3 regions of the Mesorhizobium sp. AA22 genome follow, and region 1 is predicted to be linked to each of the others. Evidence: predicted binding sites of a transcription regulator. Region 1 holds the regulator's gene; each other region holds the start of a gene.
What was found. The regulator LexA, encoded in region 1, represses DNA repair genes until DNA is damaged. The targets are predictions, from matches to a motif close to TGTTCNNNNTGTGTTCNG.

Region 1 (4,419 bases):
GGTCGCGGCTGAACGCAGCTTCATCATGCTGGCGGTAATGCTTGTCGCCGTGCTGTTCGACCGAGCGGCACTTACCATGCGCAATCTGACGATTTCTGCCATCGCCGTCATCGTCGTGGCGCCGCACGAGGTGGTCGGCCCAAGCTTCCAGATGTCCTTCGCCGCGACTGCTGCTCTCGTGGGCGCCTATGCCGGCTGGTCCGACTATCGTGCCGACAGGGCCACGGCGCCGCCACAGCGACGGTCGCCGGTCGCTTTCGTCACGCGAAAACTCGCAGCTGGGACAGGTACCATCGCAATGACCTCCATCATTGCCGGCAGCGCCACTGCGCTCTTCGCCATCTGGCACTTCCAGCGCGTATCGCCGCTTAGCCTGTTCGCCAATCTGGCGGTCATGCCAATCGTCACGGTCGTCATGTTCCTGGCCGTCCTCAGCGCTCTGGCAATGCCTTTCGGCTTCGACGGACCTTTCCTCTACATGATGGGCAAGGGACTGACGGCCATGATCGCAATATCGGGATGGATTTCCGAGCGGTCGCCGGTCGATGCAGTCGGGCTGATCTCGTTGCAGTCGGTTCTGCTGGTGACGGTCGCCCTGGTCATCGCTACGATGGCGACGACATGGTTGCGGCTTGCGGCACTTCCCTTTGCGCTCGCCGGCCTGCTGACGATTTCCGACACGCGCGCCCCCGATGTGCTGATTTCGGAAGATGCGCATCTGGTGGCGCTGCCGATCGGCGGCGGCGAACTTGCCGTCAACCGGGTGCGTTCGAACGAATTCACCACCGACAACTGGAAACATGCGCTGGTTTCAGCGACCATTGTCGAGCCGGAGACATTCGAAAAAGGAGACGTGCGGTTCGACATCGCCGACCCGGCCGACCTGCCGCCTGGAGCGCCCTTCTACTGCACTGCCGGCCTGTGCCTCGCCCGGCACCCGTCCGGCGCGATCATCGCACTCGCCGACGACCGCAAAACCGCACGGCCAGCCTGTGCCTTGCGGATTTGATCGTCATCGACGATGCCACAGCCTATTATAATCCCTGCCGCAATCCGCTGGTTCTCGTCGTCACCAAACGGCAGCTCGCTCGCATGGGCAGTGCCGCCGTCTTCTTCGATCCGCTATCAGCGACGACGCGCGCAGAAATCCGTTTTGCCGTCAGACAGCCATATAGGCCCTGGCACGAGCAGCGGAGATTTTCGCGCGAGGCGAGGGGCTTGCCGCCATACCGCAGGGCCGAGAAACCCAAGAAGCCTGCCGCTCAGTAACGCCGGATCAGTCCGACGAGCTTGCCTTGCACCTTGACCCGGTCCGGCCCGAAGATGCGCGTCTCATAGGCCGGATTGGCGGCTTCCAGTGCAATCGAGGCGCCCTTGCGGCGGAACCGCTTCAGCGTCGCTTCCTCCTCGTCGACCAAGGCAACGATGATCTCGCCAGGCTGGGCGGTGTCGGCGTTGCGGATGATGACCGTGTCGCCGTCGAAAATGCCGGCCTCGATCATCGAATCACCCTTGACCTCCAGTGCGTAGTGCGTGCCGCCGGTGATCATGTCCGGTGGTACCGAGATCGAATGCGTCTGGTGCTGGATGGCGTCGATCGGCACACCGGCAGCGATGCGGCCCATCACCGGTATGGAGATGGTGGCAACGACGTCGTCGTCATTGCCGGCCGCGGGCAGGCGCGAAGGCGCCGGTTTGATCTGTCGTCCGAGGCTGCCCTGCCCAAGGCTGCCCTGAATGACGCTTGGCGAGAATTTGCGCGCCGCATTGAGGCCGGGCGCGATCGAATCGGGCAGGCGCAGCACCTCCAGCGCGCGGGCCCGGTTGGGCAGGCGGCGAATGAAACCGCGCTCCTCCAGCGCCGTGATCAGCCGATGGATTCCCGACTTCGAGGCGAGGTCGAGCGCTTCCTTCATCTCGTCGAACGAGGGCGGAATGCCGCTTTCCTTCAGCCGCTCGTGGATGAACATCAGCAGTTCATGTTGTTTGCGTGTCAGCATCGCGACCCCCAACAGAATCAGAAAAACAAAACCAGAACAAACACTATCTGTTCCAGTTGTGTTCCGCAACCGTTTAAAGTTCAATGAATGTGTTGACGTTTTGTTCAGCGTAGCATCAGCACGCTGCATGCGGCGCCCGTCGCGGCTGGGGGAGCGAATGGCTCGCGCACAATCAGCCCGTTGGCGTCGGCCAGCATTTTGAGCATCGAGGAATCCTGGACGCCGAACGGGGTCGCCAGTGGCGTGCCGGCTTCTTCCTTCACCACCGCGCGTACATAGTCCTGCCTGAGATCGTTGGCCGGCATGGTGGCGCCGAGCCGCGCCTGACGCATGTCCTGCCGGAAGGCGCGGCCGCCGAGCCGCGCAAGCAGCGGCTTCAGAAAGAGCTGCGTGCAGACCAGGCTCGCCACCGGATTGCCAGGCAGGCCGATGCAGCGGGTGTCGCCCAGCCGCCCGAACATCAACGGCTTGCCGGGCCGCATGGCGATTTTCCAGAAATCGAGCGTCATGCCTTCACCGGTCAGCACGTCATGGACCAGGTCATGGTCGCCGACCGAGGCGCCGCCCAGCGTGACAATGACATCGGCGCCTGCGTCGACCGCTTGTTTCACCAGCGTGGCGATCGCCTCCTTGCGGTCGGGGGCGATGCCGAGATCGAGCGCGCTGGCGCCGACCGAGCGGGCCGCGGCGGCGACGCCATAGGCATTGGACGAGATGATCTGGTCGGGGCCAAGGTCGCTGCCCGGCGGCAGCAATTCGTCGCCGGTGGCGATGATGGCGATCAGCGGCCGTTTCACCACGCTGACCTGCGGGTGGTTGGCCGAAGCCGCCAGCGACAATGCCGCCGGATCAAGCGGGCGGCCTTTCTCCAGCAGGACGTCGCCCTTCGAGAAATCGAGCCCGAGGCGGCGGATGTTGCGGCCTTCAACCGTCGACGCGGTCACTTCGACGCTGCCGCCGCCGAGATCCCTGGCATTCTCCTGGATAACGATGGTGTCGGCGCCTGCAGGAAGCGGCGCGCCGGTGAAGATGCGCACGGCCTGCGCCCGGCCGACTGTTCCGGCAAAGCCGCGTCCGGCCGGCGCCATGCCGATCACCGAAAGTCTTGCAGGCACGGACGCGACGTCCTCGGCCCGCACGGCATAGCCGTCCATGGCGGACGCGTTGAACGGCGGCTGGGTGCGGAGCGCCAGAAGCGGCTCCGCCAGCACGCGGTCGGCGGCGTCCATCAGGGCGACGCATTCAGCCTGCAAGGGCGCAGCATCCTCAAGCAGGCGCTCGAGCGCCTCGGCGACCGGAAGCAGTGCCATTATTGGCCTGCCCCCTTGGCGTCCGCCTTGTAGTCGCCGGATTTGCCGCCGGTCTTTTCCACCAGCCTGATGCCCGAGATCACCATGGCGCGGTCAACCGCCTTGGCCATGTCATAGATGGTCAGGCAGGCGACCGAGACGGCGGTCAGCGCTTCCATCTCGACGCCGGTCTTACCTGCGACGCGGGCCAGCGCCGTGACCTTCAGGCCTGGCAGCGTCGCGTCCGGTTCGATGTCAACGGATATCTTGGTCAACAGCAGCGGATGGCAGAGCGGGATCAGCTCATGCGTCCTCTTGGCCGCCATGATGCCGGCGATGCGCCCCGTGCCCAGCACGTCGCCCTTCTTGGCATCGCCGTCGAGAATCATCTTCAGCGTTTCGGGCCGCATCGCGACAAGACCTTCGGCGATTGCCGTGCGCGTCGTCTCCGCCTTGTCGCCGACATCGACCATATTGGCTTCGCCTTTCGGGCCAAGATGGGTGAGGGCGGCCGTCATCGTCAGTCAGTCTTAGAGCGACGTGCGTCCGTTTGGACGCGCAAAGTACGCTCTAGCACTTTGAATCTATGCATCGTGCTCTCCGAAAATCGATTCCGATTTTCGGGCCGATGCAATGGCGGGAACCTTGCCCGTCAAAAGCAGGCGCGTCGCAGTGGCCACATTCTGTTGCCGCATCAAGCTCTCGCCGACGAGGAACGTATCGATGTCGCTCAGTTCCAGCCTGCGGCAGTCTTCGTGCGAGAAAATACCGCTCTCGCTGACCAGCAGGCGGTCTGCCGGCACCATCTTCGCGAGCCGCTCCGAGGTCTCGATGCTGGTTTCGAACGTCCGGAGATTGCGGTTGTTGATGCCGATCAGCCGCGACGACAGTTTCAGCGCGCGTTCCGTCTCGGCCTCGTCATGCACTTCGACCAGTGCGTCCATGCCGAGTTCGAACGCTGTCGTTTCGAGTTCGCTGGCCACGGCGTCATCGACGCTCGCCATGATGATCAGGATGGCATCCGCGCCCCACGCACGGGCTTCGAACACCTGATACGGCTCGAACAGAAAATCCTTCCGCAAAGCGGGCAATGTCACGGCGTTGCGCGCATCGGTGAGGAATTCAGGCGC
Region 2 (4,419 bases), 2.5 Mb from region 1:
GCTGAGGCCTGACAGTTTCAAGGCAATGCGACGTCTCAGGAATGAATTGAGGTTCAGCACCGAAAGCCCGAGATTGCGGACGAACCGCTTCACCGGACTGCGGGTAAGCGCCATGTCGGTCATCGTGCCCGCTAGTTCAAGCACCTCTTCGGCCGCCGGACGCCGCAGCGTTTCGTAAAGGTCGAGCTCCGCTTCCGGGCGCACGCCGTTCACCACGTCGCCAAGCAACTGGCCAAGCACGAGCGCGTCGATGATGCCGGTGTTCATGCCCTGCCCTCCCGCCGGGCTGTGCACGTGCGCGGCATCACCCATGAGAAACAACCGGTCCTTGCGGTACGAGCGGACCAAGCGGTGATGGACGCGAAAACGCGAGCTCCACGACAGATCGAGCACCCGGGCTCTTTCTTTGGTCGGTCCACGGCTGTCGAGCAGCGCCTGGATGTCGGCGATCTCAGGCTTTTCCGGTGCGTCATCCATTGTTGCGACGACCCGGTACGATCCGTCCGGGAGCGGCGCCACCACCACCAGCCCGGCCGGTGCAAAGAACAGCGACACTTCGGTCGGCCCAACCGGCCAGTCGAGACGAACATCGGCGAGCACGAACGAAGCGTCATAGGCCGCGCCGTCGAACTCGATGCCGCTCGACCTGCGCACCAGGCTGTGCATGCCGTCGGCACCAACGACGTAGCGTGCCGATATCGGTTTCTCGCGGCCGTTCTCGATCACCGTCACGCGTGCGCCGTCAGCGTCCTGAACGACGGCCTTGGCCTCGACCGTGCGATGAATCACGCCGCCCAGGGCTGCGATCCGCTCGGCGAACACCTGCTCGGTCAGGTTCTGAGGCAGCATCATCAGATAGGGATGCCTTGACGGAAGCTTGCTGAAATCGAGCTTGAGCAGCGCCCGATTGCGGTCGCGGATGGCGAAATTCTGCAGCTTCAGGGCAAGCTCGCTCAGCCGCTGCGTGACGCCGAGCGGCTCCAGCGTTTCCAGCGTCTGCGCGTGGATGACGCCAGCCCGCGACGTCTGAAGCTGCTGCGCCAGCCTGTCGATCAAAACATGATCGACACCGGCCTGGTGCAGCACGATGGACAGCGCCATGCCGGTCGGCCCGGCGCCGATTATCAGGACTTCCGTAGTTTCGGGCAACATTTCTCTCTCCATTTGTCAACGATCGTTGACTTTCTAGGCGAACCCATTGCATTTGTCAACGGCCGTTGGCATATGAATTTCATGACCGAGAATCAGCCGAAGAAACCCAGCAAGTCGGACCGCACGCGCGCCCAAATCCTCGAGGCCGCGAGGCTCCTGTTCGCCGAGCACGGCTATGACGGCGCCTCTATCCGCGACGTCGCGGCGCATGCCTCGATCGATCCGGCCATGGTGATCCGCTATTTCCGCAGCAAGGACGAGCTGTTCGCCAGGGCGGCGGTCGTCGATCTGCAATTGCCGGCACTGCGGGTGATCGACCGAAACACCATCGGCGAAACGCTGATCAGGCGTTTTCTCGAAATCTGGGAAGGCCCGGCCAGCGGCCCTGGCATGGCAATTCTGCTGCGTTCGGCGACGTCGAACGAATTCGCCGCGGAAAAATTGCGCGACGTATTTGGAAACCAGGTGAGGCCGGTGGTTGCGGCGGTCTCTGACCCGGCCGATGCGGGTCGACGGGCCGGGCTCGTTTCGAGCCAGCTGCTGGGTCTGGCGATGTGCCGGTACCTGCTGCGGCTTCCGCCAGTCGTCGCCCTGTCCCACGACGAAATTATCCAGAAAGTCGGCCCTACTTTGCAGCGCTATGCCGTGGGAGAGGACGGGTCTTGAACCAATCCGTTCTGCATTGCTGGCACACTGGTCCTCGTGCAGCGACTGCGCCGACGATGGACGCGACGCCGACCTTGTGCCGAAGCGGCACGCAAAAGTTAACGGCGGCCGCAAAGCCTGTGCAAAACCTGTTCCCCGCCTGTGGATACCCGGTGGAAAACCTGTTCACGACACTACATATTGGGGTGAACAAACCGGGAAACTCCGCCAGCGCTGATTCGTCGCCGTTTCGTTCCGGCTTTGAGCGGAAGGTTAACGACAAAAGGCTGAAAACATCCCCAAATGGTTAAGACGCGTTAGGAAAGATTAATAATTTCAAAATGTTGGATGACACCCGCCGACCTGCTGTCGATCGTTCATCGGCAAAGGTTAACGGCGAGTCAGCCCTGCATGAAACGGGCCATTTCGGCGATTCAGCATGTGGTGAGACTCGCCGGCGAAAAATCCAGATGTAGCCGTGAACAAACCCTGAATCCGCGCGAGTCAGCGATTCGTAGCCGATTCGTTCCAGACTCGTTCCAACTGTTAAATCGGAACGCCCTACTGTCTAATCGGAACAGATTATCGAAGCTGAGGGGAGCCTTCGAGCTGCCGTCGGAACATTCCGCTTTCGCTTCGCGCCCGAAATCCCTATGTGTCGCTTGTCACACGCGCCAGCACGGGGCGCGCTCCCGACAACGCGAGGCAGAGAGCCTTATTTCCAGGTCGATGAACATCCAGCCGAAACACACTGAACCGCTGATCCTGTCGGGCCGCGACGTGACCGCCGTGCTCGGACCGACCAACACCGGTAAGACCCATCTCGCCATCGAGCGCATGGTGGCGCATGAAAGCGGCATTATCGGCCTGCCGCTCCGGCTCCTCGCCCGCGAGGTTTATACGCGCGTCTGCGAGAAGGTCGGCGCTCACAAGGTGGCGCTCATCACCGGCGAGGAGAAGATCCAGCCCGACGGCGCCAGATATTCGGTCTGTACGGTGGAAGCCATGCCGCGCGAGACCGACGCCGCGTTCGTTGCCATCGACGAGGTTCAGCTGGCCGGCGATCTCGAGCGCGGCCATATCTTCACCGACCGCATCCTGCATCTGCGCGGCCGCCAGGAGACACTGCTGCTGGGTGCGGCCACCATGCACGGCATCCTCCAGCGTCTGCTGAAGGGCGTGTCGGTGGTGACGCGGCCACGGCTGTCGCATCTCGCCTATGCCGGCTCGAAGAAGCTCACCCGCTTGCCGCGACGCACGGCGATCGTCGCCTTTTCCGCCGACGAGGTTTATGCGATCGCCGAACTGATCCGCCGCCAGCAGGGCGGTGCGGCCGTCGTGCTCGGTGCGCTATCGCCCCGCACCCGCAACGCGCAGGTGGCGCTGTTCCAATCGGGTGATGTCGATTATCTGATCGCCACCGATGCGATCGGCATGGGCCTCAACCTCGATCTCGATCATGTCGCCTTCGCCCAGAACCGCAAATTCGACGGCTACCAGTACCGCAATCTGACGGCGGCCGAACTCGGCCAGATCGCCGGCCGCGCCGGCCGGCACATGCGCGACGGAACCTTCGGCGTCACCGGCCAGGTCGATCCACTGGATGAGGAACTGGTCAAGAAGATCGAAGCGCATGATTTCGACCCGGTGAAGGTGCTGCAATGGCGCACCGCGCGTTTCGATTTCGCCAACCTCGACGCGCTGAAGCGCTCGATCGAGACCAACGCCCCGGTTGAAGGCCTGACGCGCGCGCTGCCGGCGGTGGATGCGCAGGCGCTCGAGCACCTGTCCCGCGACGAGGACATTCGGGCGCTTGCCACCGACGCCCGGCGCGTGGCGCTGTTGTGGGAGGCCTGCGCCCTTCCCGACTACAGGAAGATCGCGCCAGCCCAGCATGCCGACCTGATCGCCTCGATCTATATGGACCTTGCCAGGCATGGCCATGTCGACGAGAACTACATGGCCGAGCAGGTGCGCCGTGCCGACACCACCGAGGGCGACATCGACACGCTGTCGCACCGGATCGCCCAGATCCGCACCTGGACTTTCGTTTCCAACCGGCCGGGCTGGCTGGCCGATCAGGCACACTGGCAGGAAAAGACACGCGAAATCGAAGACAGATTGTCGGATGCGCTGCATGAGCGGTTGACGAAACGCTTCGTAGACCGCAGGACTTCCGTCCTCATGCGGCGCCTTAGAGAAAATACCATGCCTGAAGCCGAAATCAGCCCAACCGGAACCGTCCTCGTCGAAGGCCATCATGTCGGCGAGTTGCAGGGGTTCCGCTTCACCGCCGACCAAAGCGCCGGCGGCGAGGACGCCAAGGCGGTGCGTGCAGCAGCCCAGAAGGCGCTTGCAGCCGAATTCGAGGCGCGGGCCGAACGCTTCGGCGCCTCGGCCAACGGCGACATTGCGCTCGGCTCCGACGGCACGTTGCGCTGGATCGGCGCGCCGATCGGCACGCTGGTAGCAGGCGACGAGCCGCTGAAGCCGCGCCTAGTGCTGCTGGCCGACGAGCAGCTCACCGGACCCGCCCGCGATAAGGTCGCGGCCCGCGCCGAGCGCTTCGTCAATTTCCAGATCGAGTCCCTGCTGAAGCCGCTGGTCGACCTCAAGAACGCC
Region 3 (4,419 bases), 540 kb from region 1:
TGCGGCTGCGGCGAATCGGTGGAGCTCAAGCCGGCCGATTTGAAGGCTCTGGCCGAGGCGCGCGCGTCGGCCTGATGCTTTCCCTTAAGTAGGCTTTCGCGAGTCCCCCTCATCCGGCCGCTTCGCGGCCAAGCCAGTCTCTTCTCCCAGCTGGGGAGAAGGTGGCCCGAAGGGCCGGATGAGGGGGACTGCCGAAGAATGCTAATCCAGCCACATTCCCGTCCGCTTGTGCCAGTCTGCGATCGATTCCTCGGGATAGAGGTCGAAGATCTTGTCGTCCTTGCCGATCTCGGGCTCGACCCAGTTCGCCTTGTATTTCAGCATGAGGTGCACCTTTTCAGGTGGTTTTGGCAGGTCTGTGTCGATCGCCGAAGCGAAGGGGTGGACCAGTTCCGGCCAGGTCCGGTCATAGAGCCACAGTGCCGATCCGCATTTCCTGCAGAAATTCCGTTCGCCTGACGAGATCTCGCATTGCGGATGCTCGTCGTCCTCGATCTCGGCCTGGTAGACGCCAAGATGGCGCTTGCCCTTGATTTTCAGCGTCTCGTAATCGGCGCCGAGATTGATGGCAAAGCCACCGCCGCCCTGCTGCTTGCGGCAGATCGAGCAGTAGCACAGCATGAACGGCACCGGCGTGTGGCTCTCCACCTCGAAGCGGACGGCATTGCACCGGCAGGACCCTTTGAGCAGAAGCGGCATGAAAAACTCCGACGAAATTGGCTTTCAACTTGTCAGGATGGTGCCTGATGCGGCGATGACAAGTCTAAATCCGGATGACATGATCGCGGCATGGACAATGAACGCATCGCCGAACTTTTCGAAGGCCTCGGCCCGGTCAGCATTCGCAAGATGTTCGGCGGCAAGGGCATCTACTTTGACGGCGTCATCATCGCCATCGTCATCCGTGGCGAATTGATGCTGAAGGCCGACGCGGAAAGCGCGCCCGAATTCGAGGCGGCCGGCTGCCGGCAATGGACCTATACGGGGTCGCGGCACGGCAAGCTGGTGGCGATGCCGTACTGGAGCGTTCCCGACAGCGCCTTCGACGATCCGGATGAGATGGCGGTCTGGGCACGCCGGGCCTACGAAGCGGGGCTGCGGGCCGGCAAGTAGGCTGCCTCTCCGCTGGTCATCAGCTCATGCCAATTTTCTGCGGCTCGGGCACAAGGGCCAGCGCGTCGGCAAAATCTGCCGCCGTTAAGACCGGCACAAGCCCGGCGCTTTCGATCGCAAGCATTGCCGCGGCAACGCCTTCGCGCAGCGCTGCGCGCAGCGTCAGGCCGCGCAGCAGAGCGGCGACCGTAGCGCCCGCCAGCGCATCGGCGGCGCCGTCTGCGACTTTTTTCGGCGGCACGATCGAAAACGCCCCGGCTTCGTCGAAGCCCAGCACCGGACGGTCCTCCGCCGTCACCACGCCGCCTTTGAGGCCGGCGCGCCTCAGGCGGTCGACTATATCTCGCTGCGCTGTGTCGATACCGACATCGGCGAGTGCGAAGGCCTCATGCCGGTTCATGAACACCATCGCCAGGCTGCCGAGCACCGGCGCGAGTCGCACCGCCTTGTCCGGTGAAGCGGCGAGGGCGAAAACCGGCTTGCCGGCGGCAAGCGCCACCAGCCGCTCCAGCGCCGCCGGCGGCAGGTTGGCGTCGCACAGGACCGAATCGGCGGTGCCGATCGCCTCGCGCACCTTGGCACGGCGGATCTGCTTGGCAAGCGCCAGGTCGTAGAGCGCCATGTCGGCAAGGCCGGCGATCAGCGCGCCGTCGCTGTCGATCAGCACCGTGTTGCTCGGCGTCGCGCGATCGAGGAACACCACCGACAGATCGGCAATGCCGGCCGCAGCAATGGCGCGCGAGACCGTATCGGCCAGAACATCGCCGCCGCGAACCGAAAGCAGCGAGCCGGAGACGCCGCGGCGCACGGCGCAGCGCAACGCATTGAAGACGGCGCCGCCGACTTCCTCGCGCATCGTGCCGGGATTCGACGCCGCCGGCACGAAGGCGCCCAAAACCTGGCCGCGCCGCTCGATATAGGCGCCGCCCACGGCCAGGATTGTCGGCGACTTCATCATGCCGGCGAGATGACCTTGCTGTTGCCCCGGATGAGACTAGGTTGCCAGGCGGAACCCGGCAACCGGAGGCCGATTCGGAAGATGCCCGGCAGAATCCTGCTGATGAAGCGGGATCCATCCCGGGGTGAAAACCTGAAACAAAAAAAGAACAAATCCTGATATTATTGGTTTTTCAATCGGTTGTCTCCCCTTGCCAATCGAGAACAAAAAAGGTACAAATTGATAAGGTTTACGGATTGTCCGGCCTTCATTGACGACCAAGGGGTGATGTATCATGGCTCAGAATTCTTTGCGGCTTGTAGAGGACAAAACGGTGGACAAATCAAAGGCTCTGGATGCGGCGCTGTCGCAAATCGAGCGTGCCTTCGGCAAGGGCTCGATCATGCGGCTCGGCGCAAACGAGCAGGTCGTCGAGATCGAAACGGTGCCGACCGGTTCGCTTGGCCTCGACATCGCGCTTGGCGTCGGCGGCCTGCCGCGCGGCCGCATCATCGAGATCTATGGGCCGGAAAGCTCGGGCAAGACGACGCTGGCGCTGCACACGGTGGCGGAGGCCCAGAAGAAGGGTGGCATCTGCGCCTTCGTCGATGCCGAGCACGCGCTCGACCCGGTCTACGCCCGCAAGCTCGGCGTCGACCTCGAAAACCTCTTGATCTCGCAGCCCGATACCGGCGAGCAGGCGCTGGAGATCTGCGACACGCTGGTGCGTTCCGGCGCCATCGACGTGCTGGTGGTCGATTCGGTCGCGGCGCTGACGCCGCGCGCCGAAATCGAGGGCGAGATGGGCGATTCGCTGCCCGGCCTGCAGGCCCGGCTGATGAGCCAGGCGCTGCGCAAGCTGACCGCCTCGATCTCGCGCTCCAACACCATGGTCATCTTCATCAACCAGATCCGCATGAAGATCGGCGTCATGTTCGGTTCGCCCGAGACCACGACCGGCGGCAACGCGCTGAAATTCTATGCTTCGGTGCGCCTCGACATCCGCCGCATCGGCTCGGTCAAGGACCGCGACGAGGTCGTCGGCAACCAGACCCGCGTCAAGGTGGTCAAGAACAAGCTGGCGCCGCCCTTCAAGGTGGTCGAGTTCGACATCATGTATGGCGAGGGCGTGTCCAAGACCGGCGAGCTGGTCGACCTCGGCGTCAAGGCCGGCGTGGTCGAGAAGTCGGGCGCCTGGTTCTCCTATAATTCGCAGCGTCTCGGCCAGGGCCGCGAGAACGCAAAACTGTTCCTGCGCGACAATCCCGACACGGCACGCGAGATCGAGCTGGCGCTGAGGCAGAATGCCGGGCTGATCGCCGAGAAATTCCTCGAAAATGGCGGTTCCGAAGGCGGAGACGATGGTTTCGAGGACGAAGCGGGCGCGATGTAGGATACAGGCTGCCAGTCAAAGTTACCCGTTTGAGTTCGCGTATCCCGAATTGAGTTGGTGTATCGATTTGTTTATGCCGCCGGCCTTGGGCCGGCGGTTTGCGTTTTTGCTGATAGCTCTGGTCATTGTGAACAGCCGGCAAGCGCTACGGTTTGGAGCAATTCCGTGTTTCTGGACAGGGTGCGGTGCGACCGCTAAAAGGCGATGTCTGTTTTCCGCCGGCAATCGGCGGATCTCTCGAAAAGGCAGTATTCATGAGTGGCGTCAACGAGATCAGGTCGGCATTTCTCGACTATTTCCGCAAAGAGGGTCACGACGTCGTGGCGTCGAGCCCGCTGGTGCCGCGCAACGACCCGACGCTGATGTTTACCAACGCTGGCATGGTGCAGTTCAAGAACGTCTTCACGGGGTTGGAAAGCCGTCCCTATTCGCGCGCCGCCACCTCGCAGAAATGCGTGCGCGCCGGCGGCAAGCACAACGATCTCGACAATGTCGGCTACACTGCCCGTCACCACACCTTCTTCGAGATGCTCGGCAATTTCTCCTTCGGCGATTATTTCAAAGAGCGCGCCATCGAGCTTGCCTGGAACCTGATCACCCGCGAGTTCGGCATCGCCAAGGACCGGCTTCTGGTGACCGTCTACCATACCGACGACGCGGCCGCGGGCTTCTGGAAGAAGATCGCCGGGCTGCCGGAGGACAGGATCATCCGGATCGCCACCAGCGACAATTTCTGGGCGATGGGCGATACCGGTCCCTGCGGCCCGTGCTCGGAAATCTTCTACGACCATGGCGCCGACATTCGGGGCGGCCCGCCCGGCAGCGCGGATGAGGACGGCGACCGTTTCATCGAGATCTGGAACCTCGTCTTCATGCAGTTCGAGCAGGTGACGAAGGCGGAGCGGATCGAACTGCCGCGCCCGTCGATCGACACCGGCATGGGGCTGGAGCGCATCGCAGCCGTCCTGCAGGGTGA

Region 2: a site for LexA is predicted at 2,322-2,339, ahead of A9K68_RS06115 (helicase-related protein). Genes of this name have one in related genera too.
Region 3: a site for LexA is predicted at 2,205-2,222, ahead of recA (recombinase RecA). Genes of this name have one in related genera too.

What each region holds. Positions count from the first base shown of each region.
Region 1 is NZ_CP048406.1:3,743,764-3,748,182, forward strand. It holds partial or broken gene A9K68_RS18065 (ComEC/Rec2 family competence protein) at 1-1,269, shown strand, start outside; gene lexA (transcriptional repressor LexA) at 1,263-2,000, opposite strand; gene glp (gephyrin-like molybdotransferase Glp) at 2,105-3,310, opposite strand; gene moaC (cyclic pyranopterin monophosphate synthase MoaC) at 3,310-3,807, opposite strand; gene trpC (indole-3-glycerol phosphate synthase TrpC) at 3,874-4,419, opposite strand, start outside.
Region 2 is NZ_CP048406.1:1,285,560-1,289,978, reverse strand. It holds gene A9K68_RS06125 (NAD(P)/FAD-dependent oxidoreductase) at 1-1,101, opposite strand, end outside; gene A9K68_RS06120 (TetR family transcriptional regulator) at 1,060-1,818, shown strand; gene A9K68_RS06115 (helicase-related protein) at 2,527-4,419, shown strand, end outside.
Region 3 is NZ_CP048406.1:4,286,898-4,291,316, reverse strand. It holds gene sufA (Fe-S cluster assembly scaffold SufA) at 1-75, shown strand, start outside; gene A9K68_RS20770 (GFA family protein) at 202-699, opposite strand; gene A9K68_RS20765 (TfoX/Sxy family protein) at 790-1,113, shown strand; gene A9K68_RS20760 (carbohydrate kinase family protein) at 1,133-2,071, opposite strand; gene recA (recombinase RecA) at 2,346-3,443, shown strand; gene alaS (alanine--tRNA ligase) at 3,698-4,419, shown strand, end outside.